Regions from separate parts of the Rhizobium aouanii genome, predicted to be linked through region 3. Evidence: predicted binding sites of a transcription regulator. Region 3 holds the regulator's gene; each other region holds the start of a gene.
What was found. Region 3 encodes PhoB, which activates phosphate uptake and scavenging genes when phosphate is short. Its sites were predicted from a motif close to TGTCATNNANCTGTCAT; they were not measured.
Positions count from the first base shown of each region.

Region 1: the regulator PhoB is predicted to act here: its motif matches at 3,111-3,127, upstream of olsB (l-ornithine N(alpha)-acyltransferase).
Region 2: the regulator PhoB is predicted to act here: its motif matches at 3,069-3,085, upstream of phnF (phosphonate metabolism transcriptional regulator PhnF).
Region 4: the regulator PhoB is predicted to act here: its motif matches at 2,338-2,354, upstream of V8P77_RS27580 (NAD-glutamate dehydrogenase).

Region 1 is NZ_JBAMYD010000002.1:350,088-355,101, forward strand. It holds gene V8P77_RS05065 (NADP-dependent malic enzyme) at 1-2,035, shown strand, start outside; gene olsB (l-ornithine N(alpha)-acyltransferase) at 2,185-3,063, opposite strand; gene V8P77_RS05075 (PAS domain-containing hybrid sensor histidine kinase/response regulator) at 3,172-5,014, opposite strand, start outside.
Region 2 is NZ_JBAMYD010000011.1:124,908-129,921, reverse strand. It holds gene V8P77_RS20070 (ABC transporter ATP-binding protein) at 1-773, shown strand, start outside; gene dapB (4-hydroxy-tetrahydrodipicolinate reductase) at 789-1,613, shown strand; gene V8P77_RS20060 (2,3-bisphosphoglycerate-dependent phosphoglycerate mutase) at 1,635-2,270, shown strand; gene phnF (phosphonate metabolism transcriptional regulator PhnF) at 2,310-3,047, opposite strand; gene phnG (phosphonate C-P lyase system protein PhnG) at 3,156-3,632, shown strand; gene phnH (phosphonate C-P lyase system protein PhnH) at 3,632-4,240, shown strand; gene V8P77_RS20040 (carbon-phosphorus lyase complex subunit) at 4,245-5,014, shown strand, end outside.
Region 3 is NZ_JBAMYD010000034.1:4,814-9,827, forward strand. It holds gene pstB (phosphate ABC transporter ATP-binding protein PstB) at 1-511, shown strand, start outside; gene phoU (phosphate signaling complex protein PhoU) at 556-1,269, shown strand; gene phoB (phosphate regulon transcriptional regulator PhoB) at 1,404-2,087, shown strand; gene V8P77_RS33950 (GcrA family cell cycle regulator) at 2,391-2,924, opposite strand; gene V8P77_RS33955 (aspartate aminotransferase family protein) at 3,345-4,544, shown strand; gene argF (ornithine carbamoyltransferase) at 4,587-5,014, shown strand, end outside.
Region 4 is NZ_JBAMYD010000018.1:93,191-98,204, forward strand. It holds gene V8P77_RS27580 (NAD-glutamate dehydrogenase) at 1-2,131, opposite strand, end outside; gene pdxY (pyridoxal kinase PdxY) at 2,408-3,283, shown strand; gene V8P77_RS27590 (carbonic anhydrase) at 3,355-3,996, shown strand; gene V8P77_RS27595 (GGDEF domain-containing protein) at 4,093-5,014, shown strand, end outside.

The DNA.
Region 1 (5,014 bases), on a different contig from region 3:
CACGGCGATCCTCGGCCTCGGCAATCTCGGCGCGCTGGCATCCAAGCCCGTCATGGAAGGCAAGGCGGTGCTGTTCAAGCGCTTCGCCGATGTCGATTCCATCGACCTCGAGATCGATACGGAAAATGTCGACGAGTTCATCAACTGCGTGCGCTTCCTCGGTCCTTCCTTCGGCGGCATCAACCTCGAGGATATCAAGGCGCCGGATTGTTTCGTCATCGAAAGCCGGCTGCGCGAGCTGATGGACATTCCGGTGTTCCATGACGACCAGCATGGAACGGCGATCATCGCCGCCGCCGGCCTGATCAACGCGCTGGAGCTGACCGGCCGCGACCTGAAGACGACGAAGCTCGTCTGCAACGGCGCGGGTGCGGCGGCGATCGCCTGCGTCGAACTCATCAAGGCGATGGGTTTTGCGCCTGAGAACGTCATCCTCTGCGACACCAAGGGCGTCATCTACCAAGGCCGCACCGAGGGCATGAACCAGTGGAAATCGGCGCATGCGGCAAAGACCGACACGCGCACGCTGGAAGAGGCGATGAAAGGCGCAGACGTCGTTTTCGGCCTGTCGCAGAAGGGCGCGTTTTCGGCCAAGATGATCCGCTCGATGGCGGAGCGGCCGATCATCTTCGCCATGGCCAATCCCGATCCCGAGATCACCCCGGAAGAGGTGGCGCGCATCCGCGACGACGCCATCATGGCGACCGGCCGTTCGGACTATCCGAACCAGGTCAACAACGTCCTCGGCTTTCCCTATATCTTCCGTGGCGCTCTCGATGTCCGCGCCTCCACCATCAACGACGCGATGAAGATCGCTGCCGTCAATGCGTTGGCAAACCTAGCCCGCGAGGACGTTCCCGATGACGTCGTTGCCGCCTACCAGGGCAACCGGCCGCGTTTCGGGTCGCAATACATCATCCCCGTTCCCTTCGATCCCAGGCTGATCTCGGCGATCCCGGTGGCAGTCGCGCAAGCTGCGATCGAAAGCGGCGTCGCCCGCAAGGTCATCACCGACATGGCCGGTTATGCCCGCGAGCTTTCGGCTCGCCGCGATCCGATCGCCTCGACGCTCGCCAGCCTTTACGAGCGCGTCCGCCGCCGTCCGAAGCGGATCGTCTTTGCCGAGGCCGAGGAAGAACAGGTCCTGCGTGCGGCGATGTCCTACGCCAACCAGCAGCTCGGCACCGCCATCCTGCTCGGCCGCGAGGACCTGATCCGGGCGACGGCGGAACGCGCCGGCATCGATCTCAACCGGCCGGGCCTCGAAATCGTCAATGCGCGGCTTTCGACCCGGGTCGAGGCCTATATCGACTATCTCTATGCCCGGCTGCAGCGGCACGGTTACCTTCACCGCGACGCCCAGCGGCTGATCCATAACGACCGCAACCACTTCGCCGCCACCATGGTGGCGCTCGGCGATGCCGACGGCATGGTGACGGGCATCACCCGAAACTATTCGACGGCGCTCGAAGACGTGCGCCGCTGCATCGATGAGAAGCCCGGCCACCGCGTTATCGGCGTATCGCTGGCGCTCTGCCGCGGCCGCACGGTCTTCGTTGCCGATACCGCGGTGCACGACATGCCGACGGCCGAGGAGCTTGCCGATATCGCCGAAGAGGCCGCCGGTCTGGCGCGGCGCATGGGTTATCCGCCGCGGGTCGCCATGCTGGCCTATTCCACCTTCGGCCATCCCTCGGGCGAACGCTCCGAGCGGGTGCGCGAGGCGGTGAAGATCCTCGACAAGCGCCGCGTCGATTTCGAATATGACGGCGAGATGGCGGCCGATGTCGCTCTGAACCGCAAGGTGATGGAGCAATATCCCTTCTGCCGCCTTTCCGGGCCGGCCAACGTGCTCGTCATGCCGGCCTTCCACTCGGCCTCGATCTCGACCAAGATGCTGCAGGAACTCGGCGGCTCCACGGTGATCGGCCCGATCCTCGTCGGTCTCGACAAACCGGTGCAGATCACCTCGATGGGCGCCAAGGACAGCGACATCGTCAACATGGCGGCGATCGCCGCCTACGGGGCGGGTTAGTAGTCTTCCGCGCCTATAACAGAGATATGTGCTCGGCTAGCAGCGCCTCCGCCGGGCACATATTTTTCGGTGATTGAGACATGCACGGGAGTTCAATTCGCTGGGGGACCTCAAGACCGACCCCTCAACGCTGCTTCGTCTGAATTACCCTAGCTCGCAAAGCGGCCGGCGTCGGCGCCGTAATAATTCAGATAACGGTCCGAAATGCTGGAGATCGGCAGCACGATCAGCACGTCGGTCGTGTTGAAGGCATGATCGACGACCGCATGGGAGCCGACCATCGCACCGAGGCGCAGATAGCCCTTGATCAGCGGCGGCAGGGCCATCAGCGCCCGCTTCGGGTTGATGGCCTCGACCGGCATCAGGTCCATGTTGCGGGCCAGATGCGGCAAGGCGCCGACGGCCCATTCGTTCTTCGCCAGCACATTGTGGTAGAGGAAGGACAGCGCCAGCGCGTGGCTTTCGAGATAGACGCCGGGGAAAGAGGCACAGCCGAACATGGCGCTGACGCCGTGCTTCAGCGCGTAGGCCCAGTTGCCCTGCCACAGGAGCTCGACGGTGCGCTTGGTGCGGTATTCCGGCAGCACGCAGGAGCGGCCGAGCTCCATGAAGCGCTTGTCCGGATGTTTGGCGATAAGGCCCTCGATTTCGAATTCGGAAGCCGAGTAAAAACCGCCATTGGCGATAGCGACATCCTGACGCAGCAGACGGTAGGTGCCGACGATCTGGTCTTCCGGGTCGCCCTCGATCGAGCGGTCGAGAACGAGAAGATGATCGCAGACGGCGTCATAGGCGTCGACATCGCGCTGGCGGCGCATGGCGTCCAACGGCAGCTGCGCCTTCATTTCGTCGACGAAGACGCGGTAGCGCACGGCCTGGGCGGCATCGATCTCGCGTGCCGTGCGGGCAAGGCGGGTCTCCAGATTGCCGATGCGGCCGAGGATATCGCCGTCCTTCTGTACAGCAGCCGTCGAGGGCCGCGCAGCCTCGGCGGTGGTGTCACGATTCAGGATGTCGATGGCGGACATAACGATTCTCCCGTTACCGGCTTATCGACGCCATAAAACACTTCTCTACGACAGGAAAGTGACATTTTGAGTTTCCACGCGCAAGAAGCGTGCCGGTTTCTGAGGCGCTCACCGCGCCTCTGCCCGGCGGGCGGAAAGGGCGGCGACCGCCTGAACTTCAGTCAGCAGCCGCACCGGATCGACCGGCTTTATCATGACGCGGTTGGCGCCGTTGAGCAAGACTTGGCGGCGTGATTCGTCGCTCTTGTCTGCAGTCAGCACGATCACCGGCATCGGGGCGAGATCGAGCCGCCGCTCGTGGCCACGCAGGCGTCCCAGCATGTCGATGCCGTTGCCACCCGGCATCGAGAGATCGCTGATGATGATATCGGGCCGGGCATTCGCCTCGCAGAGTGCATAGTCGAGCAGTGTCTCGAAATCTTCGACATGGCGCACCTTGTGCCCGCCCTTTTCCAGAACGACACGCACCAGCATGGCATTGATCGGATCGTCTTCGCCGAGCAGGATGCTGAGCCCGCCGGCGGCAACCAGCGTCTCAGCCACCGAGAGGCCGAAGCCCGGCTGGTTATCGTTCAGCGCGTCGCGTTTCTCCATGCCGCGCATACGCCCGCGCAGCACGTCGATCAGCGACTGTTCGCGCAGCGGCCGGATCAGCCAGGCATCGAAGAGGTCAAGCGGATGGGCGCTGCGCTCTTCCGGATTGACGAGCAGGACCTTGCGCAGGCCAAGTGCGGCGATTTCGGCGCGATCGGCAAGATGGGCGGAAAATTCCGCCGACATGCGGTGGTCGATGATGATGTCGGTCGGCCGCCGTCCGCCCTTTGCCAGTTCGAGCAGCGTTGCCCGCGCCGTCTCGCCGTCGCCGACGAGATGGCAGAGACCGCCGAGCGCTGTGATCGTTTCGGCGATGGCAGTGCGCGCCGCACCTGCCGGCGCCAGCAGTACGACACTGTTGCCGGCAAGCAGCGTGTTTCGCCGGTCGGGGCGCTCGCTGCCGATATCGACAGGGAAGCGGATGGTGAATTCGCTGCCTCTGCCCATTTCGCTGGCAACCGTCAGCGCGCCATTGAATTCGCGCATGATGCGGGCGGAGATGGCAAGGCCGAGCCCGGTGCCGCTGCTCTTGTCGGCAACGCTCCCGCCCTGCTCGAACTCGCCGAAGACGCGCGCCTGCTCCTCCGCCGTCATGCCGGGGCCGCTGTCGGTCACGGTGATCGACAGGTCGTCGCCGTCGAGCGACACGCGGATAAAAACGCCGCCGACCTGGGTGAACTTCACGGCGTTGCCGATAACGTTGAACAGAACCTGGCGCAGCCGCGCCGGGTCGAAGCTCATATTTTCGGGCACGTCGGATGACACGGTGGCGCCGATCTCGATCCCCTTCTCATGCGCCCGGTGGGCGAGCATCTCGACGACGCTTTCCAGGAGTTTGCGCAGCGATTCCGAGCGCGGGTGCAGCGCGAAGCGGCCGACCTCGATGGTGGAGAAATCGAGCAGATCCTCGACGAGCTGCGTCAATGCATGGCCGGACTGGCGGATATTCGCGAGATAGTTCTGCTGCTCCTGCGTCAGCCGCGTCTCGGCGATCAGATGCGTCATGCCGAGGATGCCGGAAAGTGGTGTGCGCACCTCGTGGCTGACGGTGGCAAGCAGCCTCGATTTGGCGGCGCTGTTATATTCGGCCTTCTGACGGGCCTCCTCGCGGCCCTGCGCAATCAGCCGCTCGTCGGTCACGTCGCGGGCAACGCTCTGCAGCAGCAGGCGGCCGTTCGCCGGGTCGCGGGTGACGACATCGCGCCAAAGGAAGATGCGCTGGCCCTCCGGCGTCGAAATCTCGACATCGTAGCAATGCGGTACCGGGCCGGGGCGGAAGGCAATCCCGATCTCCTCGCAGGTGCGTCCTTCCGGACGCAGCCGTCCGGTCAGGCGGCGAAAGGTATCGTTGGCGGAG
Region 2 (5,014 bases), on a different contig from region 3:
TGCCGGATGCCCGGCCGCTGACGGTGACGCAGGCGAGGATCGAATTCCGCAATGTGTCCTTCGCCTACGGCAATGAGAGCGTGCTCAGCGGCGTCAGCTTCACCGCCGAGGGCGGCGCGACCACAGCGCTGGTCGGCCCCTCCGGCGCCGGCAAATCCACCGTGATCAGCCTCATTCCGCGCTTCTACGATCCGCGCGAGGGCGAAATCCTGATCGACGGACAGGACATCGCCCACATCACCAAAAAGTCGCTGCGCCAGCAGCTCGCCTATGTCTCGCAGCAGCCCTATCTGTTCGAGGGCACGATCCGCGACAATATCCGCTATGGCCGGCCGGAAGCGAGCGATGCCGAGGTGGAAGAGGCGGCGCGGCTTGCCTATGCGCATGACTTCATCTCTGCGCAGCCGCAAGGTTACGAGACGCCGGTCGGCGAGAACGGCGTGACGCTTTCGGGCGGCCAGCGCCAGCGGCTATCGATCGCGCGCGCTTTGGTGCGCAATGCGCCGATCCTGCTTCTCGACGAGGCGACCTCCGCCCTCGACACCGAATCCGAAGCCGCCGTGCAGAAGGCGCTCGACGAGGCGATGAGCGGACGCACCGTCGTCGTCATCGCCCATCGGCTTTCGACCGTGGTGCGGGCCGACAAGATCGTCGTCATGCAGCAGGGCCGCGTCGTCGAGGAAGGCAATCACGAGACGCTTGCGAAGGTCAGCGACGGTCTTTACGCTCGCCTCAACAACCTGCAGAGGCCTTCGGCCTCCGATTCAAACTGACCTGGTGAGACTGACATGAGCGATGCTGCGATGAAACTGGCGGTGGTTGGCGCAGCAGGACGCATGGGGCAGACGCTGATCCGGCTCATCCATTCCATCGAGGGCGTGAGCCTGCATGCCGCCGTGGAGCGCGCCGGCTCGCCCTTCGTCGGCAAGGATGCCGGCGAGATCGCCGGCCTCGGCCCGACCGGCGTCATCATCGGCGACGATCCGCTCAACGCCTTTCTGGATGCCGAAGGCGTGCTCGACTTCACCTCGCCTGCCGCAACGGTGGAATTTTCAGGCCTCGCCGCGCAGGCCCGCATCGTCCATGTCGTCGGCACGACCGGCTGTTCGGACGACGACAATGCCAGGATCGCCGCGGCGGCCCGCCATGCGCGCGTCGTCAAGTCAGGCAATATGAGCCTCGGGGTCAATCTGCTCGGCGTGCTCGCGGAGCAGGCAGCGCGTGCGCTCGATCCTGATGACTGGGATATCGAGATCCTGGAAATGCACCACAAGCACAAGGTAGATGCGCCGTCCGGCACCGCCCTTCTCCTCGGCGAGGCAGCGGCAAAAGGGCGCGGCATCGATCTTGCTTCGAAGTCGGTCCGGGTGCGCGACGGCCATACCGGCGCCCGCGAGGCGGGTACGATCGGCTTTGCGACACTGCGCGGTGGCTCCGTCATCGGCGAGCATTCCGTGCTTTTTGCCGGCGAAGGCGAAATCGTCACCTTGTCGCACAGTGCGGCCGACCGCTCGATCTTCGCCCGCGGCGCCATCAAGGCGGCCCTCTGGGCGCGCGACAAGAAGCCGGGTCTCTATTCCATGCTCGACGTGCTCGGGCTTTCTTCCCCATAACGATACTACGGAGGCATATTCATGAGCGGTACCCTCGTCCTCGTTCGCCACGGCCAGAGTGACTGGAACCTGAAGAATCTCTTCACCGGCTGGAAGGATCCCGATCTGACGGAGCTCGGCGTTCAGGAAGCCAATGCCGGTGGTGCCGCACTTGCGGAATACGGGATCAAATTCGACGTCGCCTACACCTCGGTGCTGGTGCGTGCGCAGCACACGCTGAAGCTGATCCTCGACAAGGTCGGCCAGCCCGATCTCCTGACGATTCGCGATCAGGCGCTGAACGAGCGCGACTACGGCGACCTCTCCGGCCTCAACAAGGACGATGCGCGCGCCAAATGGGGCGAGGAACAGGTGCATATCTGGCGCCGTTCCTATGACGTGCCGCCGCCCGGCGGTGAAAGCCTGCGCGACACCGGCGCCCGCGTCTGGCCCTACTACCTCACCGAAATCCTGCCGCGTGTGCTCAGGGGCGAAAAGGTGCTGGTTGCCGCACACGGCAATTCGCTGCGTTCGCTTGTCATGGTGCTCGACAAGCTGAACAAAGAAGGTGTGCTCGCCCTCAACCTCGCGACCGGCGTGCCGATGGTCTACAAGCTGAAGGCGGATTCTACCGTCGCTTCCAAGGAAGTGCTCGGCGATATGTCGGGCGCGCATTGATGTCAGCTGATCTTTCCCCGCTTCGGCGGGGAAAGGCGCTCAGTTCTCGATGGTGAACTGCACCCGGTCGGCCGCGAAGCGGCTGATCGAATATTGCACCGGCACACCCTCAAGATCGGTATTCATCGCCTTGGCGATCAGAAGGATCGCGCCGGGGGTGAGTTCCAAATCTGCCATATCGGCTGCACTCGCATGAGCGGCCGTCACCTCGGTCGTGGCGCGCACATAGTCCGGCAGGCCGAGTTCGGCGAAAGCCTTGGTGATCGATTCGCGCTTGCGATAGGCCTCGCCGATGCCGGCGAAACGTTCGGCGGGAAACCAGCTCGTCGCCCTTGAAACCGGCCGCTTGTCGGCCTCGCGCAACGTTTCCAGGCGGATCACCTGTGCTCTTGGCTTCAAGCCCAGCCAGCGGGCAATCTCGGTGCTCGCCTCTTCCTTGGCTTCATCGAGCAGAAGGCCGCGCATCTCGCGCGCCTGGTCGCCGATGCCGGCAGTGAAGCGCGTGCGCCTGGTGATCGGGAAATTCAGCCGCTCCTTGCGCTCGATCAGCGTGCCGCGACCTTGTACCGCACGGACGATGCCTTCCTGCGCCAGCGCCGCCAGCGCGCTGCGCACCGTATGCCGGTTGACGCCGAATTGCAGCGCCAACATGGTTTCCGGCGGCACCATTCCCGTTTCATCATAGGCTCCGGTGCTGATCGCTTCGCGAATCCGGTCGGCAATCTGGCGCCAGAGCGCCACGCCGGTCTGCCTTTGCACCTGCTTCAATCCCGCCATTCCGCCCCTGCTTGCTCACGATGTCACACGCTTGTCACGACATCGATTTAGAGCTAAGTGTATCTTGTATGGTTGTCTATATCAATAGACATTTTAAGGGAAGCGGTGATGATATCAGCGGACAGGACAGACGCTGCGTCACAGACGGCATCCGGGCGCAAACGCGCCGCCGATCTGCTGGCGCGGGCGGAACGCAGCGAACTCCAGGCGGTCTTCGATGCATTGCCGGAAGAGCCTGTTGCCCATCCGGTGCGTGGACCGGAAACCGGGCTGGTGATGGTTCGCGGACGCATCGGCGGCGGCGGCGCTCCTTTCAATCTGGGCGAAGTGACCGTGACGCGGGCCACGGTCCGGCTCGACTCCGGCTCGGTCGGCCATGCGCAGGCGCTCGGCACCGACCGCGAGAAGGCCAGGCTTGCGGCGATCTTCGACGCGCTCTGGCAGGAGGATGCGACGAAGGACTTCGTCGAACAGGCACTGCTTTTGCCGATCACTGAGCGGATCGCCGATGCCGAACGCCGCAAGGCGGACGAGACGGCCGCAACCCGCGTCGATTTCTTCACCATGGTGCGGGGAGACAACTGATGGGCCTGAAGACAGAAGCTCTGACCGGCGGCTTTGCCGAGCCGGTCTTCCATGCCCAAAGCGTCTTTAAGATGCTGATGGACGGCATGGCGCGCCCCGGCACGATCCAGACCGTCCAGCCCGACGTCGCTCCGCCGGCGCCGCTCGGCATCGCCGCCGGCACGATCGCGCTGACGCTTTGCGACCACGACACGCCCGTCTGGCTTTCCCAGGGACTGGCGAAATCCGCCGTGCCGGAGTGGCTCGGCTTCCACACCGGCGCGCCGCTGACGACCGAAAAGGCCGAGGCGCGCTTTGCCTTCACCGAGGCCGGCACCGCACTTTCCTCCTTCGGCCTCTTTGCGTCAGGCACGCAGGAATATCCAGACCGCTCTACGACCCTCATCATCGAGCTCGCCGAACTCGAGGGCGGCCGCAGGCTGGCGCTGATGGGTCCGGGCATCCAGAGTGTAACGGAGATGGCGCCTATCGGCCTGCCGGAGACTTTCCTGCGGCTCTGGACCGAGAACTGTGCGCTCTTTCCGCGCGGCGTCGACATCGTACTGACATCGGCCAAGCGCTTCCTCTGCCTGCCGCGCACCACCAAGATCACAGCAACGGAGATCTGAGCTCATGTATGTTGCCGTCAAGGGTGGCGAGACCGCCATCGCCAATGCCCACCGCCTGCTCGCCGACCGCCGCCGCGGCGACCGTTCGCTGCCGGCGATCGGCATTGACCAGATCGTGGCGCAGCTGGCGCTCGCCGTCGATCGCGTCATGGCCGAGGCTTCGCTTTTCGACCGCAGGCTCGCAGCCCTTGCCATCCGCCAATCGCGGGGCGACATGATCGAGGCGATCTTCCTGCTGCGCGCCTACCGCCCGACACTGCCGCGTTTCGGCTATTCGAAGCCGCTCGACACGGCTGATATGACGATCGAACGCCGCATCTCGGCGACCTACAAGGATCTGCCGGGCGGGCAGCTTCTTGGGCCCACCTTCGACTATACCCACCGCCTGCTCGATCCCTCGCTGCTTTCGGACGAGGCGGTCGAGACCCCCGCCCAGCGCGCCGCCGAGACCGGTCGCGTCATGCGCGTCTCCGAGATCCTCGGCGAAGAGGGCCTGATCGAGGCCGACGGCGACATGCCGGAAGATCACGAAATCGGCGACCTGACCCGAGAGCCGATGGAATTCCCGATGACACGGGATCTCCGCCTGCAGGCGCTTGCCCGCGGCGACGAGGGCTTCCTGCTGGCGCTCGGTTATTCCACCCAGCGCGGCTACGGCCGCAATCACCCCTTCACCGGTGAAATCCGCATCGGCGACGTCGAGGTGGAATTCGACGTGCCGGAACTCGGTTTCGCCGTCTCGCTCGGCACGATCCAGATCACCGAATGCCAGAT
Region 3 (5,014 bases):
TCGCGCCCGCGTCGGCATGGTCTTCCAGAAGCCGAACCCGTTCCCGAAGACGATCTATGAAAACGTCTCCTACGGCCCGCGCATCCATGGCCTTGCCAAGTCGAAGGCCGATCTCGACCAGATCGTCGAAACCAGCCTGCAGCGCGCCGGCCTCTGGAACGAGGTCAAGGACCGCGTGCACGAATCCGGCACCGGCCTGTCGGGCGGCCAGCAGCAGCGCCTCTGCATTGCGCGTGCCGTCGCCGTCAGCCCTGAAGTCATCCTGATGGACGAGCCCTGCTCGGCGCTCGACCCGATCGCCACCGCCAAGGTCGAGGAACTGATCCACGAGCTGCGCGAGAACTACACGATCGTCATCGTCACCCACTCCATGCAGCAGGCCGCGCGTGTCTCGCAGCGCACCGCCATGTTCCACCTCGGCAATCTCGTCGAGGAGAACGACACCGACAAGATGTTCACCAATCCCGACGATCCGCGCACTCAGGACTACATCATGGGTCGCTTCGGTTGATTTTGGCGACACCAAGCCTTCCCGTTATTCGAGGATAAAGCCCCATGGCATCGACACATATTTTTTCTGCCTATGATGATGATCTGAAGTTCTTGTCCAGGCGGATTTCCGAAATGGGCGGCCTGGCCGAACAGATGGTCAGTGAATCCGTCCGGGCGCTCGTCAACGGCGATACCGCATTGGCGCAGAAGGTCATCTCGGACGATGTGATCCTCGATCACGCCGAACGCGAAATCGGCGACAAGGCGATCGTCACGATCGCCCGCCGTCAGCCGATGGCCTCGGATCTGCGTGAAATCATGGGTTCGATCCGCATCGCCGCCGATCTCGAACGCGTCGGCGACCTCGGCAAGAACACCGCCAAGCGCGTCATCGCCGTCCAAAGCACCGGCGTCCCCCGCAAGCTCGCCCGCGGCCTCGAGCATCTGTCCGAGCTGGCGCTCGTCCAGCTCAAGGAAGTGCTCGATGTCTACACCAATCGTTCAGCCGACAAGGCGAATGCGATCCGTGAACGCGACAACGAGATCGACGCGATGTACACCTCGCTGTTCCGCGAACTCCTGACCTATATGATGGAGGATCCGCGCAACATCACCAGCTGCACGCATCTTCTCTTCTGCGCCAAGAATATAGAGCGCATCGGCGACCATGCGACCAACATCGCCGAGACGATCTTTTACATGACGACAGGCGCACAGCCGGAAGGCGATCGTCCGAAGGATGACAGCGCCAACACCGTCGGCGCGGTCACGGAATAACCGCCCGCACAATTAGTTGCGTGCGCGCCCGTCCGGGGCGCGCAAAGAGGTCGCAGCCAATTTCTGAATCTGCGCAGGATGAATTGCTTAAATCACCCCTGATTTAAGGATGATGCGCGAGGAGACCGACACGCATGATCCCGAGAGTTGCAGTTGTTGAAGACGAGGAAGCCCTCAGCGTGCTTCTTCGCTACAATCTCGAAGCGGAAGGCTTCGAGGTCGATACCATCCTTCGTGGCGACGAAGCCGAAATGAGGCTTCAAGAGCGCACGCCCGATCTTCTCATCCTCGATTGGATGCTGCCGGGCGTCTCCGGCATCGAGCTCTGCCGGCGCCTGCGCATGCGGCCGGAAACCGAGCGCCTGCCGATCATCATGCTGACGGCGCGCGGCGAGGAGAGCGAACGCGTCCGCGGATTGTCGACGGGTGCCGACGATTATGTCGTCAAGCCCTTCTCGACCCCCGAACTCGTTGCCCGCGTCAAGGCGATGCTGCGCCGCGCCCGTCCCGAGGTGCTGTCCACGGTGCTGAAATGCGGCGATATCGAGCTCGACCGCGAAACCCATCGCGTCCATCGCAAGAGCCGCGAAGTCCGCCTCGGCCCCACCGAATTCCGCCTGCTGGAATTCCTGATGTCGTCGCCGGGCCGGGTCTTCTCCCGCTCGCAGCTTCTGGACGGCGTCTGGGGCCACGACATCTATGTCGACGAGCGCACCGTCGACGTCCATGTCGGCCGCCTGCGCAAGGCGCTGAATTTTTCCAACATGCAGGACGTCATCCGCACCGTCCGCGGCGCCGGTTACTCGATGGAAGCCTGAGGGCTTTCGTTCTGGTTGCTGACAAAGCCGGCTGACGCCTCTTTCGTCATGCTCGGGCTTATCCCGCTACTGTCCGGTTCGCGGCGATGGACTGCCCCTCATCCGGCTGCCGCCACCTTCTCCCCGCTTGCGGGGCGAAGGGGATATGCCGCGACCTCTCCGTTCCCCACAACCTCTTGCAGGGCACGTCCCCTCGCCCCGTTTACGGGGAGAGGGTTAGGGTGAGGGGCAGCCATCCCATCCGCGCATGAAAAAACGGGCCAATCGGCCCGTTTTCTGCATTCTAACGATGGTTGCCCGCGTTCAGCTCGCCCGCGCTGCCGCCCTGCGGCGTTCGTTGACCGGCTGGTAGGCAAGCTTTTGGTGATAGCCGCAATAAGGCGAATTGTCTGGGGACTCGCAGCCGCAGAAGTGGAAGTCATCCTTCAGCGGATCGCCGACCGGCCACTTGCAGGTACGCTCGGTCAGTTCCGTCAGGCCGAGGCGACGCGAAATCGGCACCACCACATTGCCTCGCGGCACGTATTCCATTTCCTCGATCGTTTCGATCTCGATCTCTTCCTTCAGCATCGTCGCGCCCTGCTGGCGGGTAACGGTGCGGGTCGTGATGCGAGAGGCATAGTTCGGCGCGCGCGGCGCCGATGTGTTGCGCTTCGGCGTTCGCGCCGCGGTATTGGTGCCGCCGGCCTTGGCGCGGCCGGGAAGGCACAGCCGGTGCACTTTGCCGATGACCGCGTTTCTGCTGACGCCACCAAGCTGTGCCGCGATCTGGCTGGCGCTCAGTCCTTCGGCCCAAAGCTTCTTGAGTTTCTCGACCCGCTCGTCTGTCCAGTTCATGCCCTGTCTCCACCTTTTGCGTTGGTGATGGCAGAATCCCTCACCGTTGTCCCGGGAGCTCCGAAACAAGAAACGCTTGATCAATTTTGGTGACTAGTTCCGCCGCATGCAGTCTAGTAATTGATCTTTAACCTAGTGTGAGGCTGACTCCGTGACAAGAGTCGCATGAATCCGGATGAATCGAATTCGTAGTTTTCCCCAACTTGCTGCCCCTGCGTGTCATTTCTGCAATAATGCCTGTTGAAGACTGAAAATGCCGCTGTACACCTGTGCTGCATACGCTAAGGGCGCCGTTTTGTTGACATTGCAGCGCGAAAGGGAAATAGTGCCACTCGCCGCCGCAAGGCGGCATTTTTAATTTTTCGGGCCTGGTTTCCTTAGCCGGAGTCATTGCCCGCCAACTTTGATGGAGATCGCGCCATGGCTGAAGCCGCGCCGCTTTATGACACCTATTCTCGTGCCCCGCTGCGGTTCGAGCGAGGCGAGGGCGTGTGGCTGATCACCGAAAGCGGCGAGCGATATCTCGATTTTGGCGCCGGCGTCGCCGTCACCTCCGTCGGCCACAGCAATCCGCATGTTGTGGGCGCACTGAAGGAGCAGGCCGACAAGGTCTGGCACCTGTCGAACATCTATGAGATCCCCGGCCAGGAGCGCCTGGCAAAACGGCTGACGGATGCCACCTTCGCCGACAAGGTGTTCTTCACCAATTCAGGCGCCGAGGCGCTCGAATGCGCGATCAAGACGGCGCGCCGCTATCAGTTTTCCAAGGGCCATCCCGAGCGCTTTCATATCATCACCTTCGAAGGCGCCTTCCATGGGCGGACGCTGGCGACGATCGCCGCCGGCGGCCAGGAAAAATATCTCGAAGGCTTCGGCCCCAAGGCGCCGGGTTTCGATCAGGTGGCTTTCGGCGATATCGAAGCGGTCCGCGCCGCGATCACCGAGGCCACGGCCGCCATCCTCATCGAGCCGGTGCAGGGCGAGGGCGGTGTCCGTCCTGCCACCACCGAGTTCATGAAGGCGCTTCGCCAGCTCTGCGACGACAACGGTCTGCTGTTGATCCTAGACGAGGTCCAGACCGGCGTCGGCCGCACCGGCAAGCTCTTCGCCCATGAATGGTCGGGCATCACCCCCGACATCATGGCTGTCGCCAAGGGCATCGGCGGCGGGTTCCCGCTCGGCGCCTGCCTTGCCACCGCCGAAGCCGCCTCCGGCATGAAGGCTGGCACGCATGGCTCGACCTATGGCGGCAATCCGCTTGCCATGGCCGTCGGCAGCGCCGTGCTCGACATCATCCTTGCCGATGGCTTCCTCCAGCAGGTGCGCGACGTAGCACTTGTCTTCCGCCAGGGCCTCGCCTCGCTGAAGGATCGTTATCCCGATGTGATCGAAGATGTGCGCGGCGAGGGGCTGTTGCTCGGCATCAAGGCTGCCGTTCCCTCAGCCGAACTGCTGCAGGCGATCCGCGCCGCCCATCTGCTCGGCGTGCCCGCCGGCGACAACGTCATCCGCCTTCTTCCGCCGCTCGTGGTCACCGCCGAGGAAGCCCGCGAGGGCCTTGCCCGCGTCGAGCGCGCCGCCGAGAGCATCCGCGCTTCCAAGGTCAAGAAGACGGCTTGAAGAGATTGCCGCCTTCGGGCGCAGCACAGGTAAGAAGACGATATGAGCCCTAAACATTTCCTCGATCTCTCGGCGGTCACGTCAGCCGATCTCAGAACCATCATGAACGATGCGCTCGCCCGCAAACAGGCCTTCAAGGCCGGCACGGGCGACAAGCCGCTCGCCGGCAAGATGCTGGCGATGATCTTCGAGAAGCCGTCGACGCGCACCCGTGTCTCCTTCGACGTCGGCATGCGCCAGCTCGGCGGCGAAACGCTGTTCCTGTCCGGCACCGAGATGCAGCTTGGCCGCGCCGAGACGATCGGCGACACCGCCAAGGTGCTGTCGCGCTATGTCGATGCGATCATGATCCGCACCACCGAGCATTCCAGGCTGTTGGAGCTTGCCCAGCATGCGACCGTACCTGTGATCAATGCGTTGACGGATGACACCCATCCCTGCCAGATCATGGCCGATATCATGACCTTCGA
Region 4 (5,014 bases), on a different contig from region 3:
GGTGCAGTTCGGCAAGCTTCTTGACGCGCACCTTCTCCGAAAGCCTGGTGTCGAGCGTGTCATGGAAGAGACGGAAAATGGCGGCGGCGACATCAGGATATTTATCGAGCGTGGTTGCGATATAATCCTGCGAATAGGCGATGCCGGCCTGGCGAAGATAACGCGCATAGGCGCGCAGGACGTTGGTCTCGCGCGCCGAGAGCCCAGCCGAAAGGATCAGCCGGTTGAAGCTGTCATTGTCGATCGTGCCGGCGAAGGCGGCGACGAAAGCTTCCTCAAGGGCGGCGCCGTAACGCTGCAGATCGATGTCACCGCCGTTGCGGGTCTCGAGTTCCATGTCGTGCAACACGACGAGTTTCTTTTCTCCATCGGCGGGCACGCCGATATCGAAGGTGCGTTCACTGACGACGTTGAAGCCAAGATTCTCGAGAAGCGGCACGCGGCGCGACAGCGCCAGCTGGCCGCCGGCGTGGAAGATCTTCAAGGAAAGGATGCGGCGTTGTTCTTCCTGACGATGGTAGAACTGGATGCGCAGCGGTTCGCCGGCGGCGCAGGCACCGATATCGGCGAGGTCGGCCACGGTTTCCTCCGGCGTGAAGGAATCCTGGAAGGCTTGGTCGACCGATATCTTCGGCGCCTTGGCGCCTGCCAGCGCCTCGAAACGGTCGTCCCAGCGGGCCGTGATCTCGCGGATCACCTGCTCGAGCTTTGACTGCGGAATGCGTGGCGTCTTGCCGCCCGAGCGGCCGATGATGAAATGCACGCGCGCCACGCCGCCTTCCGGGAAAGCCGGGTAATAGGCGGAGACACGGCCGTCATAGACAGTCTTCAGATAGGTGCCGATCCGTTCGCGGACGATCGAGTCATATTCCTCGCGCGGCACGTAGACGATTACCGAGACGAAGCGGTCGAAATGGTCGATGCGCGGCAGGACGCGGACGCGCGGCCGATCGGCCAAGTCGTTGATCTGTTCGGCAAAACTTGCAAGCAGCGTCGTGTCGATCTGGAAAAGATCGTCGCGCGGATAGGATTCCAGCGTGTTGTCGAGCATGCGGCCGGAATGGCTCATCGGGTCGAAGCCGAAATGTTCCTTCACCTTCTCGATTTTGGAACGCAGCAGCGGGATTTCCGAGGCGAGCGAGGTATAGGCCGTCGAGGTGAAAAGGCCGACGATGCGCAGCTCGCCGGTGACGTTACCCTCAGCGTCGAAGCGCTTGACGCCGACATAATCCATATAGGCCCGGCGATGGACGATCGATTTCACATTCGCCTTGGTGACGATCAGGAAGTCGGGGCCGTCGAGGAAGGCGAGGATCTCAGGCGTCGTCGTCACGGCGTCCTTGCCGGTGCGCAGTACGAGAACATCGGGGTTGGAGAGGATGCCGAGGCCAGCACCCTTGTCACGCTCGACCCTGGCATCGGTCCCCTTGCCGGAATAGACATATTCGCGCATGCCGAGGAACGTGAAATTCTCATCCCGCAGCCAGGTCAGGAAAGCGACGGCTTCGTCGCGATCGGCCTTCTTCCGGCTGGCGCCATTGGCAGCAAGCTCGGCGATCACTCCGTCGATCTTGAAAAGCATCGGCTTCCAGTCGGAAACCGACAGGCGGACCTGTTCGAGCACTTTTTCGATGCGCTTGACGAGATCGGCGGCCTGGGCGGAATTGAGGGGCGCAATATGAAGCTGGATATGGCTGACGCGGTTGGCCGGATCGCTCGGGTGATCGGCGGAATATATCGCCGGCGCCTTGCCCTTTTCCATGACCAGGATGGGATGCACGGCCATGAACAGGTCACGATAGGTGCTCGTCACTTCGCCCATGACCGATTCAAACAGAAAAGGCATGTTCTGGTCGGTGACTGAAAGCACTGAGACGGCGATGCCATCAGGCGTCACATCGGCAATCGTGTCGATGCTGACGCGGTGCGCCTTGCCGTTCCAGGCGGCGAGTTCGTTTGCCGAATGTACCGCGGAGAGCGCCAGCATTTCCGGCGTATAGAGTTCGAGATCGTCATTGCTTGCCCGGCCGAAGAGAATTGCCGGATCGAGATGCGCCTCGCCTGTCGCCTTGGCGATCTTGCGCGCGCTTTCGATCTGCTTTTCCCGTTTCGGATTGTTTCTGGCAGCCATGGATCGCCTCCCTCAATGTCTGATTTTTTGCAAGCTAGCAGAAGATTCTTCGAAAAAATCTCTAAAAGAGAGGTCCGAGGGATTGTTTTGACGCTTTTTTGGCGCTGGAAACGAGAAATCGTAAGAGATTTTCCACCTTCTTCGCCAAGCGAAAGCGAAAGTCCCGTCTTCTGGTTTTTCATTCCGCCGAACATTTCCACGCCCGCATGAAGAATGGTTGACAGCGTGGCGTCAAAAAGATCATCAAACGCGGTCATCATTCGGATCTTGGATATCATGTCGGAAAATGCAGCGGGCGCAGTCATCGTCATTTCCAGCCATGTGGTGCGGGGCTCGGTCGGAAACCGGGCAGCCGTCTTTGCGCTGGAGACACTCGGTCATCCGGTCTGGGCCCTGCCGACCATCGTGCTGCCCTGGCATCCCGGCCACGGCCGCTCGACGCGGCTGACTTTTGCCGAAACGGATTTTGATGCGGCAATCGACGATCTGATCCGCGCGCCCTGGATCGGCGAAGTCAAGGCGGTGCTTTCGGGCTATTTCGGCAATGCCGCCCAAGCGCGCTCCGTCGCCCGGCTGATCGGTGCGCTGAGGCAAAACAATCCCGAGCTGCTCTATATCTGCGATCCCGTCATGGGCGACCTCGGCGGCCTTTACGTGCCGGAAGCGACCGCAGAGGCCATTCGCGACCATCTCATTCCGCTCGCCTCGCTCGCAACGCCGAACCGCTACGAGCTCGCATGGCTTTCGGGGGCAGCCCTCGAAGACAACAGCGCGATCATGGAGGCGGCGCTCGCGCTCGGACCATCGCGCATGCTCGTCACTTCGGCGGTACCGATGATGGCGGGTGGTACCGGCAATCTCTATCTTTCCGGCCGTCACGCCCTTCTTGCCGAGCATCGCGTCGTCGACAACCCGCCGAATGGTCTCGGCGACCTCATCGCCGCCGTCTTCCTGTCGCGCCTGCTTTCCGGGATCGAGGACGAAAAGGCGCTGCAGCTTGCCACCGCCAGCGTCTTCGAGGTGCTTGCGCGTGCCGTCAAGCGCGGCAGCAACGAGTTGATGCTGGCAAGCGACGCTTCCAGCCTTTCGACGCCGATGGCCATGGTGCAGATGCGCCGGCTCGTGCACCCGGCGCAGCGGCGGAAAAAATGACGCATCTGCCAATATGTTCATTTTGCGGTGCAGCAGTTGATCTTGTCTTCCGCGCGCGCTAATCCAGAAGCATGCAGCGTTTTCCAAATCCCCTTCTGGACGGCTATCGCAACTTCATGAACGGGCGTTATGCCGACGCCCGCGAGAGGTATCGGCAGCTTGCCGAAAACGGTCAGAATCCCCATACGCTTGTCATTGCCTGTTCGGATTCTCGCGCGGCACCGGAGTTGATCTTCGATGCCGGCCCGGGCGAGCTCTTCGTCATCCGCAACGTCGCCAACATGGTGCCGCCCTACGAGCCGGATGGTCATTTTCATTCGACCTCGGCTGCACTCGAATTTGCCGTGCAGGTGCTGAAGGTCTCGGATATCGTCGTGATGGGCCATGGCCGCTGCGGCGGCATCCGCTCGGCGCTCGATCCGAATGCCGAGCCATTGTCGCCCGGCGATTTCATCGGCCGCTGGATGTCGCTGGTCAGACCGGCCGCCGAGCAGATCCAGAGCAACGACGTGATGACGGCCGCCGAACGGCAGACGGCGCTGGAGCGGGTCTCCATCCGCAATTCGATCAACAATCTCAGAAGCTTTCCCGACATCAAGGCGCTCGAGGAGGCGGGAAAGATTCATCTCCACGGTGCCTGGTTCGACATTTCGACCGGTGAACTCTGGGTCATGGACGCCGAGACACGCGACTTCATTCGTCCCGAAATCTAGGGACATGCCAGTTTATCAGTTTTTTAAGGATTGTTGTTAAGCTAGCCGTCAATTGGTCGCGCACAACCGACGTTTTGATCACCGTGGCGATTGGCGATGAAATTCGAAACCATCAAAAGGGTTATCCTGGCCGCCATCATGCTGCCCTTCGTCTTCATGCTCATTGAAGGCGTCGTCGTCATACGTTCTTCGGTCAATCAATACTGGGACCTCGAAAAGGACCGGCAGTTCGCCGATGTGCTTGCCCGTGGCGGGTCGATCGCCGCCACGGAGATTCTGACTGAGATTGGCGCCACCCGCCGCTACCTCGCAGATCCGAGCAGCAGGACTGCCATCGACATGCAGCAAAGCCGGGTGACGCTCGATCGCGAACGCCACGCTTTTTATGCCAGCCTGCCCTCCCGCGATGCGCTCGACGAGGGGCTCGTCGGCGAATTATCGATTCTCAGCCTTGCCTACAGCCGCATCGTCGCGGCGCGCAGCGCCGTCGACCAAGGGCGTTATACCGGCAGCGATCCCGGTTCCATCTACTGGTATGCGGCTCTCAAGCAGCTTGCCGTCGTCGATGCGCTTTCGCCGCTGATCAGCGATCCGGTGCTGCTTGAGAAATCCAACGAGCTGATGGGTATCCTGCTGACCTATTACGGCGAAAGGCTGATCACCGGGATCGGCACCCGTTATCTCAACCAAGGGGCTTCCGCCAGATTGCCGGTGGAGCTTTTCGTACAGGGCAAGGTCATGCTCGGCGAGGGCATGGATCACATGGTTTTCCATTCCTCCGCGCCGGTCGTGCGCCACATCGTTGCTTATCTCGGCCGCAGCAACCAGGTAAAGGCGAATGCGATCACCGATGCCATTCTCGCCGGATCGCGGCCGACAAGTGCCGTGCATGACGTCTGGGCCGCCGCGCAGAGCGAGCGCATGACCTTCCTGCAGCAGAAGATGATCGAGGCTGCAAAAGATATTCACGAGACCGGAGAAAATCTTTCGACGCGCTCGCACATACACCTGACGCGGA